4 regions of the Aeromonas sp. EU05-FHT14A05 genome follow, and region 4 is predicted to be linked to each of the others. Evidence: riboswitches for the same ligand, from Rfam matches in the RefSeq annotation. Region 4 holds a riboswitch; each other region holds the start of a gene.
The links. Region 4 has a riboswitch for cyclic di-GMP ahead of AC3WR3_RS07210 (glycosyl hydrolase family 18 protein). Riboswitches for the same ligand answer to the same signal wherever they lie in the genome.
Positions count from the first base shown of each region.

Region 1: it holds a riboswitch for cyclic di-GMP, as region 4 does, so the genes downstream of both, AC3WR3_RS15590 (glycosyl hydrolase family 18 protein) here and AC3WR3_RS07210 (glycosyl hydrolase family 18 protein) in region 4, are expected to answer to the same signal.
Region 2: it holds a riboswitch for cyclic di-GMP, as region 4 does, so the genes downstream of both, gbpA (N-acetylglucosamine-binding protein GbpA) here and AC3WR3_RS07210 (glycosyl hydrolase family 18 protein) in region 4, are expected to answer to the same signal.
Region 3: it holds a riboswitch for cyclic di-GMP, as region 4 does, so the genes downstream of both, lafK (lateral flagellar response regulator transcription factor LafK) here and AC3WR3_RS07210 (glycosyl hydrolase family 18 protein) in region 4, are expected to answer to the same signal.

Region 1 covers NZ_JBYTDH010000011.1:58,591-63,419, reverse strand. The annotation lists gene AC3WR3_RS15595 (hybrid sensor histidine kinase/response regulator) at 1-1,681, shown strand, start outside; cyclic di-GMP riboswitch class I at 1,884-1,970, shown strand; gene AC3WR3_RS15590 (glycosyl hydrolase family 18 protein) at 2,082-4,679, shown strand.
Region 2 covers NZ_JBYTDH010000019.1:60,592-65,420, reverse strand. The annotation lists gene cbl (HTH-type transcriptional regulator Cbl) at 89-1,036, shown strand; gene AC3WR3_RS19735 (cytochrome b) at 1,127-1,657, opposite strand; gene gbpA (N-acetylglucosamine-binding protein GbpA) at 1,758-3,182, opposite strand; cyclic di-GMP riboswitch class I at 3,248-3,333, opposite strand; gene AC3WR3_RS19725 (methyl-accepting chemotaxis protein) at 3,596-4,829, opposite strand, start outside.
Region 3 covers NZ_JBYTDH010000010.1:137,479-142,307, reverse strand. The annotation lists gene flhB (flagellar biosynthesis protein FlhB) at 1-120, shown strand, start outside; gene lfhA (lateral flagellar biosynthesis protein LfhA) at 124-2,199, shown strand; cyclic di-GMP riboswitch class I at 2,394-2,481, shown strand; gene lafK (lateral flagellar response regulator transcription factor LafK) at 2,734-3,996, shown strand; gene lfiE (lateral flagellar hook-basal body complex protein LfiE) at 4,008-4,334, shown strand; gene fliFL (lateral flagellar M-ring protein FliFL) at 4,353-4,829, shown strand, end outside.
Region 4 covers NZ_JBYTDH010000004.1:5,597-10,425, forward strand. The annotation lists tRNA gene AC3WR3_RS07200 (tRNA-Ala) at 99-174, shown strand; gene AC3WR3_RS07205 (ExeM/NucH family extracellular endonuclease) at 323-2,470, opposite strand; cyclic di-GMP riboswitch class I at 2,766-2,849, shown strand; gene AC3WR3_RS07210 (glycosyl hydrolase family 18 protein) at 2,963-4,829, shown strand, end outside.

The DNA.
Region 1 (4,829 bases), on a different contig from region 4:
GGTGCTGGCCTCTGCCCTGCAGGGGCGCAACATGCAGCTCGAGGAGATAGCCACCATAGTGGACGAGGCCTCGGACGTGTTCCGCTTCAACCGCGGCCTGCTGCAGGGTGCCATAGAGCACATGGGGCAGGGGATCTCTGTGGTGGACAGGGAGCTCAAGCTGGTGGCCTGGAACCGGCGCTACATAGAGCTGTTCCACTATCCGCACGGGCTCATCCAGGTGGGGCGATCCATCGAGGAGATCATCCGCTACAACGCCGGGCAGGGGCTCTGCGGCCCAGGGGACATAGAGGCCCAGGTGGCGCGCCGGGTCGCCTTCATGAAGCGGGGCAGCCCCCATGTCTCGGCGCGGGAGCGACCGGACGGCCGGGTGATAGAGATGCAGGGCAATCCCATGCCGGCGGGGGGCTTCGTGATGACCTTCACCGACATCACCCCCTTCCGGGCGGCGGAGCGGGTGCTGCGGGAAGCGAACGAGCACCTGGAGGCGAGGGTGGCCGAGCGTACCCACGAACTCTCCGAGCTCAACCGCCAGCTGCTGCTGGTGAACCAGCAGGTGGAGCGGGCGAACCACTCCAAGAGCCGCTTCCTGGCGGCGGTGAGCCATGATCTGACCCAGCCGCTGAACGCGGCCAAGCTGTTTACCTCCTCCCTGCTGGAGATGCTGCCGCAGGGAGGAGAGCAGGCGGCGGAGCAGGTCCGCATCGCCCGCCACATCGACGATGCCCTGGGGGCAACCGAGGATCTCATCACGGATCTGCTGGACATCTCGCGCCTCGAGGCGGGCAAGTTCAAGGCGAAGAAGCTCGATTTCGCCCTGAGCGACGTGCTGGGCAACCTCAAGGCGGAGTTCGGGGTGCTGGCCCAGGCGGGAGAGATCCAGTTCTCCGTGGTGGAGAGCCGCCTCGCGGTCTACAGCGACGTGCGCCTGCTGCGCCGGGTGTTGCAGAACTTCCTCACCAATGCGTTTCGTTACAACCCGGGCGGCCGGGTGCTGCTCGGCTGCCGCCGCCTGGGGGACAAGGTGCGCATCGAGGTGTGGGACAATGGCCCCGGCATTCCGCTGGACAAGCAGGAGGCGATCTTCGACGAGTTCTCCCGCCTCGATCATTCCCGCACCGCCAGGGAGCAGGGACTTGGCCTCGGGCTCGCCATCGCCCGCGGCATCTCCCAGGTGCTGGGACATCAGCTCTCCCTGCGCAGCTGGCCCGGGGCGGGGTCCGTGTTTTCCATCACCCTCAACCTCGCGACCCGGCCGGTGACGCCGAGCCAGCTGGCGGCCCCCGTGGTGCGGGACAGCCAGCTCGAAGGGATCCGGGTGCTCTGCATCGACAACGAGGAGGACATCCTCATCGCCATGGCCTCCCTGCTGGGACGCTGGGGCTGCGAGGTGCGCTGCGCCCAGAGCCTGGAGCAGGCAGAGGAGATCATAGGGGCCGGTTTCCTTCCCCGGCTGGTGCTCTCCGACTACCACCTGGATGACGGCAAGACCGGGCTGCAGGCGCTGCACATGATCCGGCTGGCCCATGGCAACGACATCGGCGGCATCATCATCAGCGCGGATCGCAAGAGCGAGCTGCAGACCCAGATCCGCGAGCACGGCTTTGGCTACGTCAGCAAGCCGGTCAAACCCCTCAAGCTGCGGGCGCTGATGAACAGCCTGCTGCTGCCAATACAGTGACAGCCTTCACACAATCAAGCATTGATCGGCAAGTTAGGGAACTGTCATCAGGTGCCAGCATCACCGATGTTGGCGCCAGCTTGCCGGCATGTTCGCGAACAATCTGGAAAATGAGTCCTATTCGCTGTCATTTTTACTAGGTAGCGCCTCCTCCGACTCCCTCCTATAGTCATTCGGCGATTATTTTTGTCGCAAATCAAGTTGTGCAAAAAGGCAAACCGGACGAAAGTCCGGGACGCAAAGCCTCCGGTCTAAGGGTCAAAGCACCTAGGATAGCGGGGTCACCACAGGTTGTATCGTCCATGGGCCAAGCCATGGTGGCGATGATGTCTGCGTTACCTGGCAGGTTGCGTTGCCTTTTTCGTTGTTAATTCCAATAACGAAATAAGGAAGTTCAAATATGTTAAGTCCAAAACTTTCCCTGCTGGCGCTCCTGGTCGGGGGATTCTGTGCTACCTCCGCCTTCGCCGCTGCCCCGGGCAAACCCACCATAGGCTCGGGCCCCACCAAGTTCGCCATCGTCGAAGTCAATCAATCCGCCTCGGCCTACAACCAGCTGGTGACAGTCCACAAGGATGGCGCCCCGGTCAGCGTGACCTGGAACCTCTGGTCCGGTGACGTCGGTCAGACCGCCAAGGTGCTGCTCGATGGCCAGGAGGTGTGGTCAGGCCCCGCTTCCGCCGCGGGCACCGCCAACTTCAAGGTGACCAAGGGGGGCCGCTACCAGATGCAGGTGGCCCTGTGCAACGCCGACGGCTGCACCCTCTCCGACAAGAAGGAGCTGATGGTCGCCGATACCGACGGCAGCCACCTGGCGCCGCTCAATGCGCCGCTCAAGGAGAACAACAAGCCCTACGCCAACAAGTCCGGCAAGGTGGTGGGGGCCTACTACGTGGAGTGGGGTGTCTACGGCCGCAAGTTCACCGTGGACAAGATCCCGGCCCAGAACCTGACTCACATCCTCTACGGCTTCACCCCCATCTGCGGCGGCAACGGCATCAACGACAGCCTCAAGGAGATCTCAGGCAGCTTCGAGGCGCTGCAGCGCTCCTGTGCCGGTCGTGAGGACTTCAAGGTCTCCATCCACGATCCCTGGGCGGCGATCCAGATGTCCCAGGGTAACCTCAGCGCCTGGGATGAACCCTACAAGGGCAACTTCGGCAACCTGATGGCCCTCAAGCAGGCCCACCCTGACCTCAAGATCCTGCCGTCGGTCGGGGGCTGGACCCTCTCCGACCCCTTCTACTTCCTGGGTGACAAGACCAAGCGTGACACCTTCGTCGCCTCGGTCAAAGAGTTCCTGCAGACCTGGAAATTCTTCGACGGGGTGGACATCGACTGGGAGTTCCCGGGTGGCCAGGGTGCCAACCCCAGCCTGGGCGGTCCGAACGATGGTGCCACCTATGTGGTGCTGATGCAGGAGCTGCGCGCCATGCTCGACGAGCTGGAAGCAGAGACCGGTCGCCAGTATGAGCTCACCTCGGCCATCAGCGCAGGCGGTGACAAGATTGCCAAGGTCGATTATCAGGCGGCCCAGCAGTACATGGACCACATCTTCCTGATGAGCTACGACTTCAGCGGCGCCTTCGACCTGCAGAATCTGGCCCACCAGACCAACCTCTTTGCCTCCAGCTGGGATCCGGCCACCAAGTACACCACCGACAAGGGCGTCAAGGCGCTGCTGGGTCAGGGGGTGACACCGGGCAAGATAGTGGTGGGGGCGGCCATGTATGGCCGTGGCTGGACCGGGGTGAAGAACTACCAGGCCGGCAATCCCTTCACCGGCACCGCGACCGGGCCGGTCAGCGGCACCTGGGAAAACGGCGTGGTGGATTATCGCGACATCGTCAACAACCGCATGGGCGCAGGCTGGGAGCTGGGCTATGACGAGTCGGCCGAGGCCCCCTATGTGTTCAAGGCCAGCAGCGGCGATCTCATCAGCTTCGACAACGACCGCTCGGTCAAGGCCAAGGGGCAGTACGTGCTGGCGAACCAGCTCGGCGGCCTGTTCGCCTGGGAGATAGACGCGGACAACGGCGACATCCTCAACGCCATGCACGAGGGGCTGGGCCACGGCGAGGGTACGCTGCCGCCGGTCAACAAGCCGCCGGTGGCCAATGCCGGCAGCGATCTGAGCGTCACAGGCCCGGCCGAGGTGACCCTCAACGGCAGCGCCTCCCACGATCCGGAAAGCGGTGCGCTGACCTACAGCTGGAAGCAGGTCTCCGGGCCCCAGGCCAGCCTGCTGGACGCCACCCTGGCCAAGGCCCGGGTGGTGCTGGACGCTGCCACTACCGACATCAATCTGGTGTTCGAGCTGACCGTGACCGACGATCACAACCTCAGTGCCAAGGATCAGGTGGTGGTGACCAACAAGGCGCCGCAGCCGAACCTGCCCCCCGTGGTCAGCGTACCGGCCAGTGCCACCGTCGAGTCCGGCAAGCAGGTGACCATCAAGGCCACGGCGTCCGATCCTAACGGTGATGCCCTGAGCTACCAGTGGAGCCTGCCAGCGGGGCTCACTGCCACCGGTCAGGACAGCGCGACCCTGGTGGTCACGGGCCCGAACGTCACCAGCGACACTCTCTATGACCTGAGTCTGGTGGTGACCGATGGGGCGCTGGATGCCAGTGCCGGCACCCGCCTGACCGTCAAGCCAGCCAGTACAGGCGGCGGCTGTGAGGCAACCGATCCTGATGCGGCCAACTGGCCGGCCTGGAGTGCCAGCACCGTCTACAACACCAATGACAAGGTGAGCCACAACCAGCTGGTGTGGCAGGCCAAGTACTGGACCCAGGGCAACGAGCCAAGCCAGAGCGCCGATCAGTGGAAACTGGTGAGCCAGGTGCAGCTCGGCTGGAATGCCGCAGTGGCCTACAACGCCGGTGATCTCACCAACCACAATGGTCGCAAGTGGAAGGCCCAGTACTGGACCAAGGGCGATGAGCCCGGCAAGGCCGCCGTCTGGGTGGATCAGGGGGCTGCCAGCTGCAACTGATGGTCATAAGGAGTGGGGTCTTGGCCCCACTCCTTTTTCCTGTGGCGTTTCGCGGGCTGACCTCGGCCTGGGGCGGATAAGTCGCCAGCCATGGCCATCGGCGTCAGTCTTTGCTAGAGAATTAATCATTTCACCCGAAGTTGAAAAAAT
Region 2 (4,829 bases), on a different contig from region 4:
CAGGCTTGCAGCCGGACTCTGATCCGGCCACCCAATAACAAGAGGGCGGTGGCAGCATCCACCGCCACTCAGCGCAGGAGGCGATGAGGTGAATTTTCAGCAATTACGCATTATCCGGGAAGCGGCGCGGCGGGATTACAACCTGACCGAGGTGGCCAATGCCCTCTTTACCTCCCAGTCCGGGGTCAGCCGCCATATCCGCGAGCTGGAGGAGGAGCTGGGGCTCGCGCTCTTCATCCGTTACGGCAAGCGGCTGCTCGGCATGACGGAGCCGGGCAAGGAGCTGCTGGTGATCGCCGAGCGCATCCTGGGGGACGCCGACAATATCCGCAAACTGGCCAGCACCTTCGCCAACCGGGATTCGGGGCGGCTGCTGGTAGCGACCACTCACACCCAGGCGCGCTATGCCCTGCCCCGTGTGGTGAAGGCGTTTCGCGAGCAGTTCCCCCTGGTGCAGCTGGAGCTGCGCCAGGGCAGCCCGGAGGAGATAGTGCGGCTGGTGCAGACCGGCGAAGTGGACATCGGCATCAGCAGCGAGCAGCTCGACAAGAGCGAAGGCGTGGTCGCGTTTCCCTACTACCGCTGGCACCACAACATAGTGGTGCCGGAGCAGCACCCCCTCACCGCCGAGCGGGAACTCACCCTGGCGGCCCTGGCCCATTGGCCCATAGTGACCTATCAGGCGGGCCTGACGGGGCGGGTGCGGGTGGATGAGGCCTTCACCGAGGCGGGGATACATCCGCAGATCCTGCTGACCGCCCAGGACTCCGACGTCATCAAGACCTATGTCGAGCTGGAGATGGGGGTGGGCATACTGGCGGACATGGCGTTCGATCCCCAGCGGGACAAGGGGCTGGTGCAGCTCGACGGTAGCCGGCTGTTTGCGCCGCACACCGCCTGGATCGGCCTCAAGCAGGGGCAGTTCCAGCACAACTTCACCTGGCAGTTCATCCAGCTCTGCAACCCCGAGCTGGCGCTGGCGGAGATCCAGGCCAGGGCCATGAGCAACGAGCCCCTGCTCGATTACCAGATCTGAATGGGGCGCATGGTCTGAGAAAGCAGGGAGCCCTTGGCTCCCTGCTTGCTTAATCGAGGCTTCAGCCAGGCCCAGAGCCTCGTTCATTGGTTAGCGCTCGCTCTGGGGACCCAGCATGCGATACAGGGTGCGATCCCCCTTGATCCTGTGATGGTAGAGGGCGGCGGCCACGTGCAGCAGGACCAGCGCAGCCAGCGCCAGGCAGCCGAGGCGATGGACGCCAAAGAAGAAGGCGTTGATCTCCGGTGAGCCGATCGGGTTGGCGACCGGGTAGAGCCAGAACAGGGAGTAGCCCTGCTCCAGCATCAGGAAGCCGCTCAGCAGCACCACAAACATCAGGCCGTAGAGCAGGGCGTGCGCCAGCCTGGCGGCGGGATGGTGAGGCTGGGTCTGATCTTCGGGCAGGGGCGCGCGCCAGTGCCGCCAGCCCCAGCGCAGCAGGAAGAGCGGGGTGATCAGGGTCGCCATCGACATGTTCAGCACCGACAGAAACTGAAACAGCCTGGGGTGGCTGTCGATCACCAGGTGCATCAGGTAGCCCGCCAGGGTGGCGTAGAGGATGACGGCGGCCATCAGCCAGTGCAGCAGGCGGCTCAGGGGGTCATAGTAGTGTTTCGTCATGGGATTTTTCCGACTGGGGCCCAGGGTGCAGAGAGGCACAGGGAGCCCGGATGACAGGCACAAAAAAGAGGCCGCTCGGGCCTCTTCTGCTTGCGGGGGATCAGTTCACCAGGGTCCAGGCATCCTGCCAGTTGGTGCCCACGCCGGGCTCATACTGGGTCGCCGTGCTGGTCCAGATAGTGCACCAGCCGCTGTAGGGGTAGGGCTTGCACTGGTAGATCTTGCCATCTTTCGGCTGCAGCACCTTGGTGCCTGCTGCATAGGATTTGAGTCCCTCCGGGAAGCTGTACTGGTAGTCACCGCCGCTGGCGGGATCCTTGAACATCAGGTCCAGGGTCTGCTGCAGGGGGGCACCGCCCGCCTTCGGCTTGCCCTCGATCACCAGCTGGTGGTGGCCGGCGCTCAGACCGCCGACCGCCATGGTGAAGCTCTGGCTGCTGTCCTTGATGTCGGCGCCGGTCTGGCCCTTGGCGGCGCCGCCATGGTCATACAGGGTGTTGGTGACCGCGAGATCCCCCTCGGCCGTGACGGTGAAGTTGAGGGTGACCTTGCCGTTGTCGAGCAGGTATTCGCTCTCCAGCCCGCTCACGCTGATGCTGTTGCCCACCGGGGGTTGCTGCTGCTCGAGCTGGACCTCGACCCGCTGCAGGTTGCTGCCCGCCTTCAGGTAGACCGGGTTCTGGCCGTAGACCGGGTTGAACTGACCATCTGTGCCCTGCTGGCCTGCGCGGATCTGGCTCTGCTCGGCGTTGATCCTGGCGGCCAGATCGTGGGCCCAGTTGTTCTTCTGACCCTGCTCGGCGGAGCCTATGGTCAGCACTGTCTGCAGATCGGTGCGCTCGCCGTTGGCGTCGAATACCCGGGTCTTGGCCTTGTCGCCGACCACCAGATCGGTGGAGGGGTAGATGGTCCCGCCCTGGCTCCAGGTCAGCGGCGGCTGGGTGCCGCCATCGAACTGGGCGTCGATGAGGTTGTAGAAGCTGTTGGCGGTATCGCCCACCTCCCAGACCCCGAGGATGACCTGGTAGCCGGTGCGCGCCGGCAGGGTGCACTGATGGGTGACCTGCTTGGGCGGTTGCACCATGCCCCCGTCGATGACGCAGAACGGATTGAGATCGAAGGAGTCCCTGGTCAGGGGCTGGCTCGGGTTCCACTCCTGCTTGGTGAGGTAGTAGCGCCAGTTGCGGGTCACGTGGTTGGCGGTGAAGGTCCAGCCGATGGCGAAGGGCCCGGCCTGCACCTGGCGTTTGGTCCAGCGATCGCTGGTCTGGACATCGAGTTCACCGAATTGCGGATGCCCGGCCGAGGCGATCTGGCCGTCGGCGGGGCCGCCATCGGGGAAGCCGGACGGCGCCTCCAGGCTCTGGGGCTCCCATTGAATGGCGCCACACTGGCTGTTGCCGCCGGTCTTGCACAGATAGTTGCGCCCTTCCGGCTGGCTGATGTAACCGTGGGCGAGCACGCCGCCGCTGGCCAGCAGCGCCAGCGCCGCGGCCACATGATTGAGTTGAATTTTTGCTGCCATACATTCCTCTGTTCGGTGATGTGGGCAGTCAAGTTGGCAGGGGAATTCCCCGTGACACACCTGGGTGTGGCAACCCCGCTATCCTGGACGACATGTCTTTAGACCGGAGGCTTTGCGTCCTGGCCTTTCAACCAGTTTGCCAAATGACTACATAAAGGGTCAGGGTGCCGCCCTTGAGGACGGCGCCACCATGATGGCTTCTTTTGATTAAATTATTAAGTGTAAATCTTTACAGCTTGACCTCATCGGAGTAGAGCAAACACTTAACACTCTGTTTTTAAAATTATATTTAATTCATCAAGTTGGGTTTTGTTTCGCCAGCTCAGTAAAAAGATGCAAAATCGCGACATTTTTCATCAATGAAAAAATCCCCTGCCGGCGAGGCCGGCAGGGGATGGGACTGTGTCAGACGGTCAGTGGTGCGGGTACTGGTCTGGGCGGCGGGTGGACGAGGGGCGCGGGGCCTGACCGGGCGCCAGATCCCGGGGGAGGCCATTGCCGAGCCTGAACACCGCCAGCCGCTCGTCCAGGCTGCGCGACAGTCCGGCCAGCAGCTCGCTCTCCTGGGCCAGCTGGGAGGCGGCCTGGGACATCTCGAGCGCCGAGTCGTTGATGCCGTTGACGTTGCGGTTCATGTCTTCCGCCACCATGCTCTGCTGCTCCGCCGCCGTAGCTATCTGGGTCGCCATGTCGCTCACGTGCTGGATGTGGTTGACGATGAGGGAGAGATCCTGCCCCGCCTTCTCGGACTGGCCGACGCTGCTCTCCGCCAGCTTGCGGCTGGCATCCATGGCGCTGGCGGCGGTCACCGCCCGCTGCTGCAACTGGGTGATGGTGCTCTGGATCTCCTCGGTGGAGTGGCGGGTGCGGCTGGCCAGCTGGCGCACCTCGTCGGCCACCACGGCGAAGCCGCGACCCTGCTCGCCGGCCCGGGCCGCCTCTATGGCGGCGTTGAGGGCCAGCAGATTGGTCTGATCCGAGATGGCGCTGATGACGGCGGTCACCTCCCCTATCTGCATCACCCCCTCCTTGAGTCGATTGACCTGATGGGTAGCCTGCTCCACCTCGGTGGCGAGCGCCTGGATGCCGTGCACGCTGGCGTGGACGTCTTCGTTGCCGAGCCCGGCCTCGCTGGTGGCGTCCCGGGTGTCGCGGGCGGTGTTCTCGGCGTGGCCCGCCACATCCGAGATGGTGGCGCTCATCTCGTTCATGGCGGTGGCGAGCTGGGCCAGCTGATCCCGCTGGCTGTTGACCGCCTGGTTGGTCTGCTCGGCGGAGGCGGCGATGCGCAGGGCGGCATCCGCCACGTTGCGGGCCCCCTGGCTGGCTTCCAGCAGGGCGCGGCGAATGGCGTCCAGCCCCTGATTGGTGCTGGTGGCGACGGCCCCCAGCTCATCCTTGCCATGCACCGGGATGCTCACCACCAGATCCCCGGCCGCCACCTGGGCCATGGCCCCCTTGATCTCGGCGAGCGGCCTGACGATGGAGCGGCTGATGGCCACTCCAAGCCACCCCATCAGCAGGATCACCAGCAGGGTGGCCCCTCCCATCAGCTCATACTGGGACCAGATGGTGGCCTCTATGTCCTGCAGCAGCACGCCCGAGCCCAGGATCCAGCCCCAGGGCTGGTAGCCGGCCACCAGGGAC
Region 3 (4,829 bases), on a different contig from region 4:
GTCGCCTATGTATTGAACCACGTATTGCAGTTACGGGCCTATGAGGCAGGCAAGGGCAGAAAACCCAATCCCCTTGCCCCTTTGCATGTGCCGCCCGAGTTACGTCAACCTGAGAGGTAAGTTGTGAACTGGCGTGTATTGACCCAATCCTATACAGCTATCCCCATGATGCTGCTGGCCATCCTGGCGATGATGATACTGCCTCTGCCCGGTTGGCTGCTGGACGCCCTGTTCACCTTCAACATAGTGCTGGCGGTGCTGGTGCTGCTGGTCTCTGTCTCGGCCCGTCGCCCCCTCGATTTCTCCGTGTTCCCGACCGTGCTGCTGGTGGCCACCCTGATGCGGTTGTCCCTCAACGTCGCCTCCACCCGGGTGGTGCTGCTCCATGGTCATGAGGGCAACGAGGCTGCTGGCAAGGTCATCCAGGCCTTCGGGGAAGTGGTGATCGGTGGCAACTATGTGGTGGGTCTGGTGGTGTTCGTGATCCTGATGATCATCAACTTCGTGGTGATCACCAAGGGGGGGGAGCGGATCTCCGAAGTCTCCGCCCGCTTCACCCTGGATGCCATGCCGGGCAAGCAGATGGCCATAGATGCCGATCTCAACGCCGGGACCCTGGATCAGCACCAGGCCCGTGCAAGGCGGGAAGAGATCGCCAGGGAAGCGGACTTCTACGGCGCCATGGATGGGGCCTCCAAGTTTGTCCGTGGCGATGCCATCGCCGGCCTGCTGGTGCTGATCATCAACCTGGTGGGCGGGCTCGCCATAGGTATCTTCCAGCACTCGCTGCCGGTTTCCGATGCCTTCCGCATCTATGCCCTGCTTACCATAGGTGATGGTCTGGTCGCCCAGATCCCCTCACTGCTGATGTCCACCGCGGCGGCCATCATAGTCACTCGCGTGAGTGACGAAGGAGAGATGTCGGATCAGGTCGGCCAGCAGATCCTGGCTTCCCCCCGGGTCATCTATACGGCGGCGACCATCATGCTGATCCTGGGCCTGGTGCCCGGCATGCCCATGCTGGCTTTCCTCAGCTTTGCCGCCGTGCTGGCCTGGACCGGCTGGAGCGTCAGCCAGCGCCGGGCAAAGGACCCTGCCCTGGATGCGGCCGAAGAGTTGACGAGGCAGATGGTGCAGCCGGAGCCGCAGGGGCTGGACTGGCAGGATCTGCCGCCGGTGGATGCAGTCGCCATCGAACTGGGCTATCGGCTGGTGCCGCTGGCCGAGGCAAACAAGGGGGCCGAGCTGCTCGCCCGGGTGCGCGGTATTCGCAAGACGCTCTCCGAGCAGTATGGCTTCCTGCTGCCCGAGATCCGGGTACGGGACAACCTGCAACTGCAACCGGACCAGTATCGCATCAAGCTGTCTGGCATCGCCCTGGCCACGGGGAATGTGGATTGCCAGCGGCTGATGGCCATCAGCAGCGGGGAGACCTATGGGGCCCTGGACGGCGAGCTGACCCAGGATCCGGCCTATGGCATGAACGCGGTCTGGATCTCGCCGGACAACAAGGCCAAGGCGCTCAACCTGGGTTACTCCGTGGTGGACTCCGCCACCGTCATCGCTACCCATGCCAGCAAGCTGCTCAGGGAGCAGCTCGATGGGCTCTTCGGTCATGACGAGGTGGGCAAGCTGGGCCAGTATCTGGCCACCCAGTCGCCCCGCCTGGCGGAAGAGCTCAATCTGGCCCTGACCCAGATGCAGCAACTGCGGGTCTTCCGTCAGTTGCTCAAGGAGCAGATCAGCCTCACCGATATCCGCACCATAGCCACCACCTTGCTGGATGCGAGCGAGCTGACCAAGGACCCTGTGCTGCTGGCCTCGGACGTGCGCTGCGCCCTAAAGCGCCAGATCGTCAGGCAGGCGATCGGATCCCGCGACATACTGGCGGCCTTCACCCTGGATGATCGGCTGGAGCAGACTCTGCTGACGGCAATGAACCAGTCCCAGCAGCAGGGAAAAATCCAGCTGGACAGCTTCCCGGTCGACCCGCAATTGCTGGCACAGTTGCAGCAGAACATGCCGCTGGTGAAGGAGCAGTTGCAGCAGCAGGGGTATGCGCCCGTGCTGGTGGTCATGCCCCAGCTCAGGCCGTTGATCGCCCGTTATGCCCGATCCTTTTCAAAGGGTCTCAAAGTACTCTCTTATAACGAGATCCCGGAAGATTTGCGGGTCGAGGTAATTGGCACCCTGGGCTGAAGTGGAATTGCCACGCCCATATGCCGGCAGGAAGAGACTATTCCGCACATCTGCTTGAATTGTCATATAAAGCCGTTATGATGTGACGGCTTTTGACGCGACACAGACTGACAGTGAAAAAATAAAATAGAAACAGTCAGATGTGTCACATGGCTTAAGGACAACCAAGCCATGCCATCCTAATACGGGTCGTCGCATGATAAAGGCAAACTGAACTGAAAAGTCAGGACGCAAAGCCTCCGGTCTAACGGCATTGATGCTAATGATAGCGGGGTTACCAAGGTCATGATTCCAGCCTTGTTTTCATACCGATATAGGGTAAGTGCTCAATAAGAGGTGCTACCCCGTCCTGGTGCGTTTTTATTTTTTGAGCGTCAGTTCTGTTGATTGATTCATGTGCAATCACAGGTTCGGGTTAATATGTTTTCTGATTTATCTATCAAGGAAAATTCAATACCTGTCGGTATTGAATCTCATGCACATTTATTATTAGTTTCCTCTTCGTTATCAAATGGAGACGATATTGAGGGAATATTGTTGAAGGCAGGCTATCGCGTTTCTTGCCTGAATTCTGTCCCGCTGGCCAAGCAATTTCTCTCTCACCATTCAGCGGATCTCGTGCTGCTCGACATGGCGGTCATGACCGAGGCCGGACCCTCAATGGTGCAGGAGCTGGCGGGTACCGACTGCGTCATCCTGGTCAATGAGCACCAGGCCTATCTGGCGGCGGAGGCCATGCGGGCCGGCGCCATCGACTACATCATCAAGCCTTTCAGCCAGCACCAGATCCTCGATGTGGTGAGGGGAGCCCTGCGCCTGCGTCAGGCCATTCCCAACCTGATCGCCACCTCGCCCCTGAGCCTGCAGGTCTTGCAGCTTGCCAGGCGGGCTGCCAAGACCTCGGCCACCATCCTCATCGGCGGCGAGTCGGGGACGGGCAAGGAGCGGCTGGCCCGCTACATCCACGAGATGTCCAGTCGGGCGGGCAAGCCCTTCGTGGCCATCAACTGTGCTGCCATCCCCGAAGCCATGCTCGAATCCATCCTGTTCGGACACAGCAAGGGGGCCTTTACCGGCGCGACCGCCAGCCAGCAGGGCAAGTTCGAGCTGGCCCAGGGGGGTACCCTGCTGCTCGACGAGATCTCCGAACTGCCGCTCGCATTGCAGGCCAAGCTGCTGCGGGTGCTGCAGGAGAAAGAGGTCGAGCGGCTGGGCAGCCATCAGGTGATTGCGCTGGATGTGCGGATCATCGCCGCCAGCAACAGAGACTTGAGGGAGCTGGTGTTGCAGGGGGAGTTTCGCGAGGACCTCTTCTACCGGCTCGATGTGCTGCCCATGAGCTGGCCCGCCCTGCGGGAGCGGCCGGACGACATACTGCCGCTGGCGGAGTACTTCATCGAGCGCTACGCCGCCCAGCAGGGGTATCGCCTCAGCGAGAGCGCCTGCAAGCAGCTGCTCTCCTATGACTGGCCGGGCAATGTGCGCGAACTGGACAACGTGATCCAGCGGGCACTAATTATGGCTCGCGGATTGCATATTCAGGCGGTCGATTTGATGCTGCCCCATTATGCCGTCGAAGCCGACAACCTGTTACCGCAGACGCTTGCGGCCCCGGAGGGGCTCAGCGAGACCAAACGGCATGCCGAATTTCAATTCGTCCTGGAGACGTTGCGCCGTTTTCGTGGTCACCGGACTCGTACGGCCGAAGCCCTTGGGATGACGACCCGGGCACTTAGATACAAGCTGGCTGCCATGCGCGAGCAGGGCATCGATGTCGAGCAGCAGATTCAAAACTAAGGGATAACCGAGTGAAGATTGAGATCATGTCATCACAGGTGACGCTCCTGCAGCAGATGCAGGAAATGCAGCGCGTCGCCAGTCACACCCCTTCCATCGAGCCTAACGACGCCTCTGTTGTCTCGTTCAGCGACGCCATGCGTGACGTCGTCGGCCGGGTCAACGAACAGCAGAATGTCGCGTCCAGACTGATGACCGCCGTCGACGCGGGTCAGAGCGACGATCTGGTGGGGGCCATGGTGGCCAGCCAGAAGGCAGGTCTCAGTTTTTCCGCCCTGATGCAGGTGCGCAACAAACTGATGACAGGCTTCGATGACATCATGCGCATGCCGCTCTGAGGGTAGGTCATGACTGAATTGGTATCATCCTCGCCGGGGGCGTCGGGCTCCCTGATCGCCCGGGTACAGGAAGGGATGCGCAACTGGCGCACCCTGTCCCGGGACAACAAATCCATTCTGACCATAGCGCTGCTTGCCGCCATAGTGGCGGGCACCATAGTGGTGATCCTCTGGACCTCCAGCAAGAACTATGTGCCCCTCTACGGCAAGCAGGAGCTCTACGACACCGCCAACATCATGGAGATGCTGGAGAAGGAGCAAGTGCCCTTCCGGCTGGAGAAAAGCTCGGGCCAGATCCTGGTGCCGGAGAGCCAGCTCGCCCACGTGCGCATGGCGCTGGCGGCGCGCGGGGTCAGGGCGGCCATGCCGGCCGGCCTCGAGGGGCTGGACACAGTCACCGGTCTTGGCACCAGCGAGTTCATGGAAGGGGCGCGTTACCGCCATGCCCTGGAAGGGGAGCTGGCCAGAACCATCATCTCGCTGGATGCGGTGCGC
Region 4 (4,829 bases):
GCTCCAGCGGGCGTTATTTTTGGGTTGACAGCAAAGCGGGTGATGCCTATCATGCGCCTCCGTTGCCAGAGATAACTTTGGTAGCGCCGAGGTGAGTTGGGGTTATAGCTCAGCTGGGAGAGCGCTTGCATGGCATGCAAGAGGTCCGCGGTTCGATCCCGCGTAGCTCCACCAAACACTTAAGGCCACCGCATTGCGGTGGCCTTTTTGTTTGTTCGGGCATTTATTTTTTTCATGATAACTGCCTCTTCATTTACAAATCAAATGACCAAAATGAAAAAGCCCGCGGCTGTCGCGGGCTTTTAGCATTATTCAATGCGGATCATGACGAGTGCCGACGCCGCCAGGCCAGCGGCAACAGGGCCAGCAGCAGTGCCCCCATGGCACCGCCACCCCCCTTGCTCTCTTCCTTGAGCTTGAGGTCGACGATGACGGGGTCGTGGTCCGAGGCGCTGAAGGGGTTGTCCGACTTGATGAGATCGCCGGTGAAGGCGCCGCCATATTCGAACAGGTTGCTCTCGAAGGAGTTGATGTGCCAGTCGGCCACCGCCACCACCTTGTCTGCCAGCGCCGGGTTGGCGAGGGCGTAGTCCAGGGTGCCGAGCTCGGCCTCGTAGCTGTAGGAGATGGCCTTCGCCTGGTTGAACTTGACGTTCAAGTCCACTAGACCATAGCTCTTGCCCACCGCCTGGCCCATCTGCTCATAGGGCTGCTCGCCGATAAAGGTGTGGGAGGCGGAGCGGATCTGACGCTCCCCCGCGACCGGCGCATAGTCGGTCAGCACCCGGATGGGATCCTCCTTGGCGTAGGAGTTGAAGTCCCCCACCAGCAGCACCTGGCCCGGCATCTTGCTCACCGCCTCCCCCAGTACCCTGGAGGCGCTCACCCGAAACTCGGTGCACTTGCCCTGCAGATCCGCAGGCTCCGTCTTGCCATCCCCGTTCTCGTAGCAGCCCGATCCCTTGGATTTCAGGTGGTTGACCACCAGGGTCAGGGGGGCGTCGCTGCCCGCCACGGTGAAGCGCTGCACCAGGGAGTCCCGCTGACCGGCGCTCCTGGCGACGCCGCCCGTGGTGTAGCGCTGCTCAGGCAGTCGGATAACCTCGGCATCCCCGCTCGGGGTGAGCAGGGCGGGGCGATAGATCATGGCCACCATGATGGCGTCGCCGCCGAAGAAGCGCTCCTCGGTGAGCAGGGCCTTGGGCAGGGTGACGAAGGCGTAGTGCTTGCTCGCCTCTTTCTGGCGGGCGTTGAGGCTCTGCACCAGATCGTGGAGGGCGGCGTGCTCGTCGAAGCCGTTGTTCTCCATCTCCATCAGGCCGAGCAGATCGGCGTCCATCTCGGCGATGGCGTTGACTATCTTGGCGCGTTGCAACTGGAACTCCTCCAGGCTCTTGGCGCCGCGGTTGCAGCCCTTGGCGCTGTCCGCATCCGCCTGATCCGCGCAGAGCACGTTGAGGGCGCCCCCCACGCTGGAGTGGCTGGTGAAGTAGTTGAGCACGTTGAAGCTGCCGATCCGCAGGTCGCTGCCATGAGCCCGGGCCGGTGCGCCCTGGCGGTCGTTCTCGTCGGTGCGCAGCAGATCCCCCGCCGTGATGCGCTGATCCTTGGGCACGATCAGCCGGTATTCGTCATAGCTGTAGCCCACCATGGCCTCCAGGTTGAGCGGGGCATCGCCGATGCGCAGATAGCCCTGCTCCGGCTCCCAGGCTGGCAGCCAGGGGAGCTTGCCGTTGGCGGCCTTGAAGTCCGACTCGAGGAAGACGCGGTTGCCTGCGTTGGCCTCGGCCAGCGCCACGGCCTCTGGGCTGCCCGCCACATGGAGCTGGGTCGGCTTCATCAGCGGGGCGCCGTGGGCGAGCACCAGGTTGTTGCGCTTGGCGGCGTAGTCGTAGCTGAAGTTGCGGCTTATCTTGAGCGCGCTGTCCTCGTCGAGGCGCACCCGCATCCCCTCGTGGCGCTCCAGGGCCCGGGCCAGGGTCTCCCCTTCCAGCACCCGCAGCGCCGTGGCGGCCGGTGCCTCGCCCTGGGCCAACACCGCCAGGCGCGGGGCGCTGCCGTCAACCAGTGGCTTGAGCTGGGTGTGGCCGTAGAACTCCTCGACCCTGGCCTCCAGGCAGACTAGGGCGCCCGGCTGGATGCCCGGGTACTTGCTGGCGAACTGCTTGTCATTGAGGTTGACGAAGATGCCGTCCGACGTCTCGGGGTTGCCGTCCCCCTGCAGATCCTGCAGGTAGAAGCCTCTGTTCAGGCTCTCGCCGAGGGCGGAGACCAGGGCCTTGACCTTGACAGTCCCGGGGCTTTCAAACAGATCGCCCGGGACGAGCGGGCTCTTGTCGCCGCTGCCCTGGATGGCGGGGATGGGGGTGAGGGCGCTGTCGGCCGGGCAACTGAAGCCGGCGGCATGGAGAGACGGGGACGCGAGGGCGAGCCCCACGGCCAGGGACAGCAGGGTAGGTCTTCCTTTCATGGGTATTCCTTTTTTTATTTTTGCCAGTGTTTCCATAGCCTTGGCGCTTTGGCCAAGGGCGCGCATTGTCACATTTCTGGCAGCTCTGACCAGTGAGGCAACGCACATTATGGGGAGACAAAAGAGGCTGAGCCCGTTTTTTTGACGTGGCTAACAGATTGATATTAATGACTTAATAGTTAGTTGGCCGATTGAGGGGAAGTGTGAGCCGGCCGGCATTCACATATTTTCCTTAGAGAATAAAGATTGAGCGGTTGCCACTTGCTTCCTATACTCGAGCCGTTCCTCACGGAACCCAGGCAAAGGGCAAACCGGCAGTGATGCCGGGACGCAAAGCCTCCGATCTGCCCCAAGCGGGCCAGACAGCGGGGTTACCCAGGGTGACTTGAGGGTTTGTGGCCCGTCCATGGCCTGTTGTCGCTCCCTTGTTCCCTGTTGCGATTGCGCTTTTCCCGGTCTTAAAAGCCAAGACAAAACAAGGATGATAACAATATGCAACAGATCTTGAGGCCCAGCAGGCTCGCCATGCTGGTCGCCCTTGCGGCCGTCCCTGCCTGGGCGCAGGCCGCCTACCCCGCCTATCAGGCCGGCACCGCCTACAAGGCTGGCGACATCGTCAGCAACGCAGGCGCCCTCTATGAATGCAAGGAATTCCCTTACTCCGGCTGGTGCGGCGCGTCGCCCTACCACTACGAACCCGGTGTCGGCGCCGTCTGGGCCGATGCCTGGAAACTCTTTGGCGGCGAGGTGCCGCCGCCGGCCCTGGTGGTCGCCATCGGCTCCCCCGCCGTGGGCAGCAGCGTCAGCGAAGGGGCCAGCCTGGCCCTGGCGGTGACCCTGAGCGGCCCGGTCACGGCGCTCGCCCGGGTGGAATACCTGATCGACGGCACCCTGGTCGCCACGGCCACGGCCTCCCCCTGGAGTGCCAGCTGGTCTGCCGCCGGCGTGGGCAATCACACCCTCAAGGCCCGGGCGCTGGATAAAGACGGCAAGGTGCTGAGCGAGGCGGATTCGAGCTTCCTGGTCGCCGCCGTGGTGGCGCCCGAGGCCCCCAGGGTGAGTATCGCCAGCCCCGCCGCCGGGGCCAGGGTGACCCTGGGCCGCGCCCTCACCGTGAGCGGCAATGTCACCGACGCCAATGACGACGTCGCCAAGGTCGAGCTCTTCGTGAATGGCCAGAAGGTGGGCGAGGACAGCAGCGCCCCCTGGCAACTGAGCTGGACGCCCCAGAACAAGGGGCTGACCGGCCTCAAGCTGGTGGCGACCGACAAGGCAAATCTCTCTGGCGAGTCGGCCCAGGTGGATGTCCAGGTGGAAGAGGCGGCCCTGCCCCCCACCGGCGGCAACCTCTCCTGCGACGTGCGCCAGATCTACCGCGCCGACGGCAGCGAGTGCATGGGGGATGACCATGGCCGCCGCGTCATCGGTTACTTCACCTCCTGGCGCACCGGCAAGAACGGCCTGCCAGCCTACCTGGTGGGCGACATCCCCTGGGACAAGATCACCCACATCAACTACGCCTTCGCGGCGGTGGACGAGCAGAGCCACACCATCAAGGTGGATGACGCCGCCACCAAGCTGACCTGGAACGGGGTGCCGGGCGCCGAGATGGATCCCGAGTTCGCCTATCAGGGCCACTTCAACCTGCTGTCCAAGTACAAGAAGCAGTACCCGGACGTGAAGACCCTCATCTCCGTGGGGGGCTGGGCCGATACTCGCGGCTTCTACGCCGCCACCACCAAGGGTGACTGCTCGGTCAACACCGCCGGCATCAACGCCTTCGCCGACTCGGCGGTGGGCTTCATCCGCCAGTACGGCTTCGATGGGGTGGACATCGACTACGAGTACCCCACCTCCATGAAGGATGCGGGCAACCCCAACGACTTCCCGCTCTCCAACCAGTGTCGCGGCAAGCTGTTTGCGAACTATGAAGTGCTGATGAAGACCCTGCGCAACAAGCTCGACAGCGCCGGGACCGAGGACGGTCGCAAGTACATGCTGACCATCGCCTCACCGGCCTCGGCCTACCTGCTGCGTGGCATGGAAAACTTCCAGGTCACTCAGTACCTCGACTACGTCAACCTGATGACCTATGACTTCCACGGCGCCTGGAACCACTTCGTCGGCCACAACGCCGCCCTGTTCGACAACAAGGCGGATCCCGAGCTGTCCCAGTGGGGTGTCTACACCCAGGCCCAGTTTGGCGGCATCGGCTACCTCAACTCCGCCTGGGCGGCCCACTACTTCCGCGGCGCCCTGGCGGCGGGCAAGATCAACATAGGGGTGCCTTACTACACCCGTGGCTGGCAGGGGGTCACCGGTGGCACCCACGGCCTGGGGGGCAAGGCGGCGCTGCCGA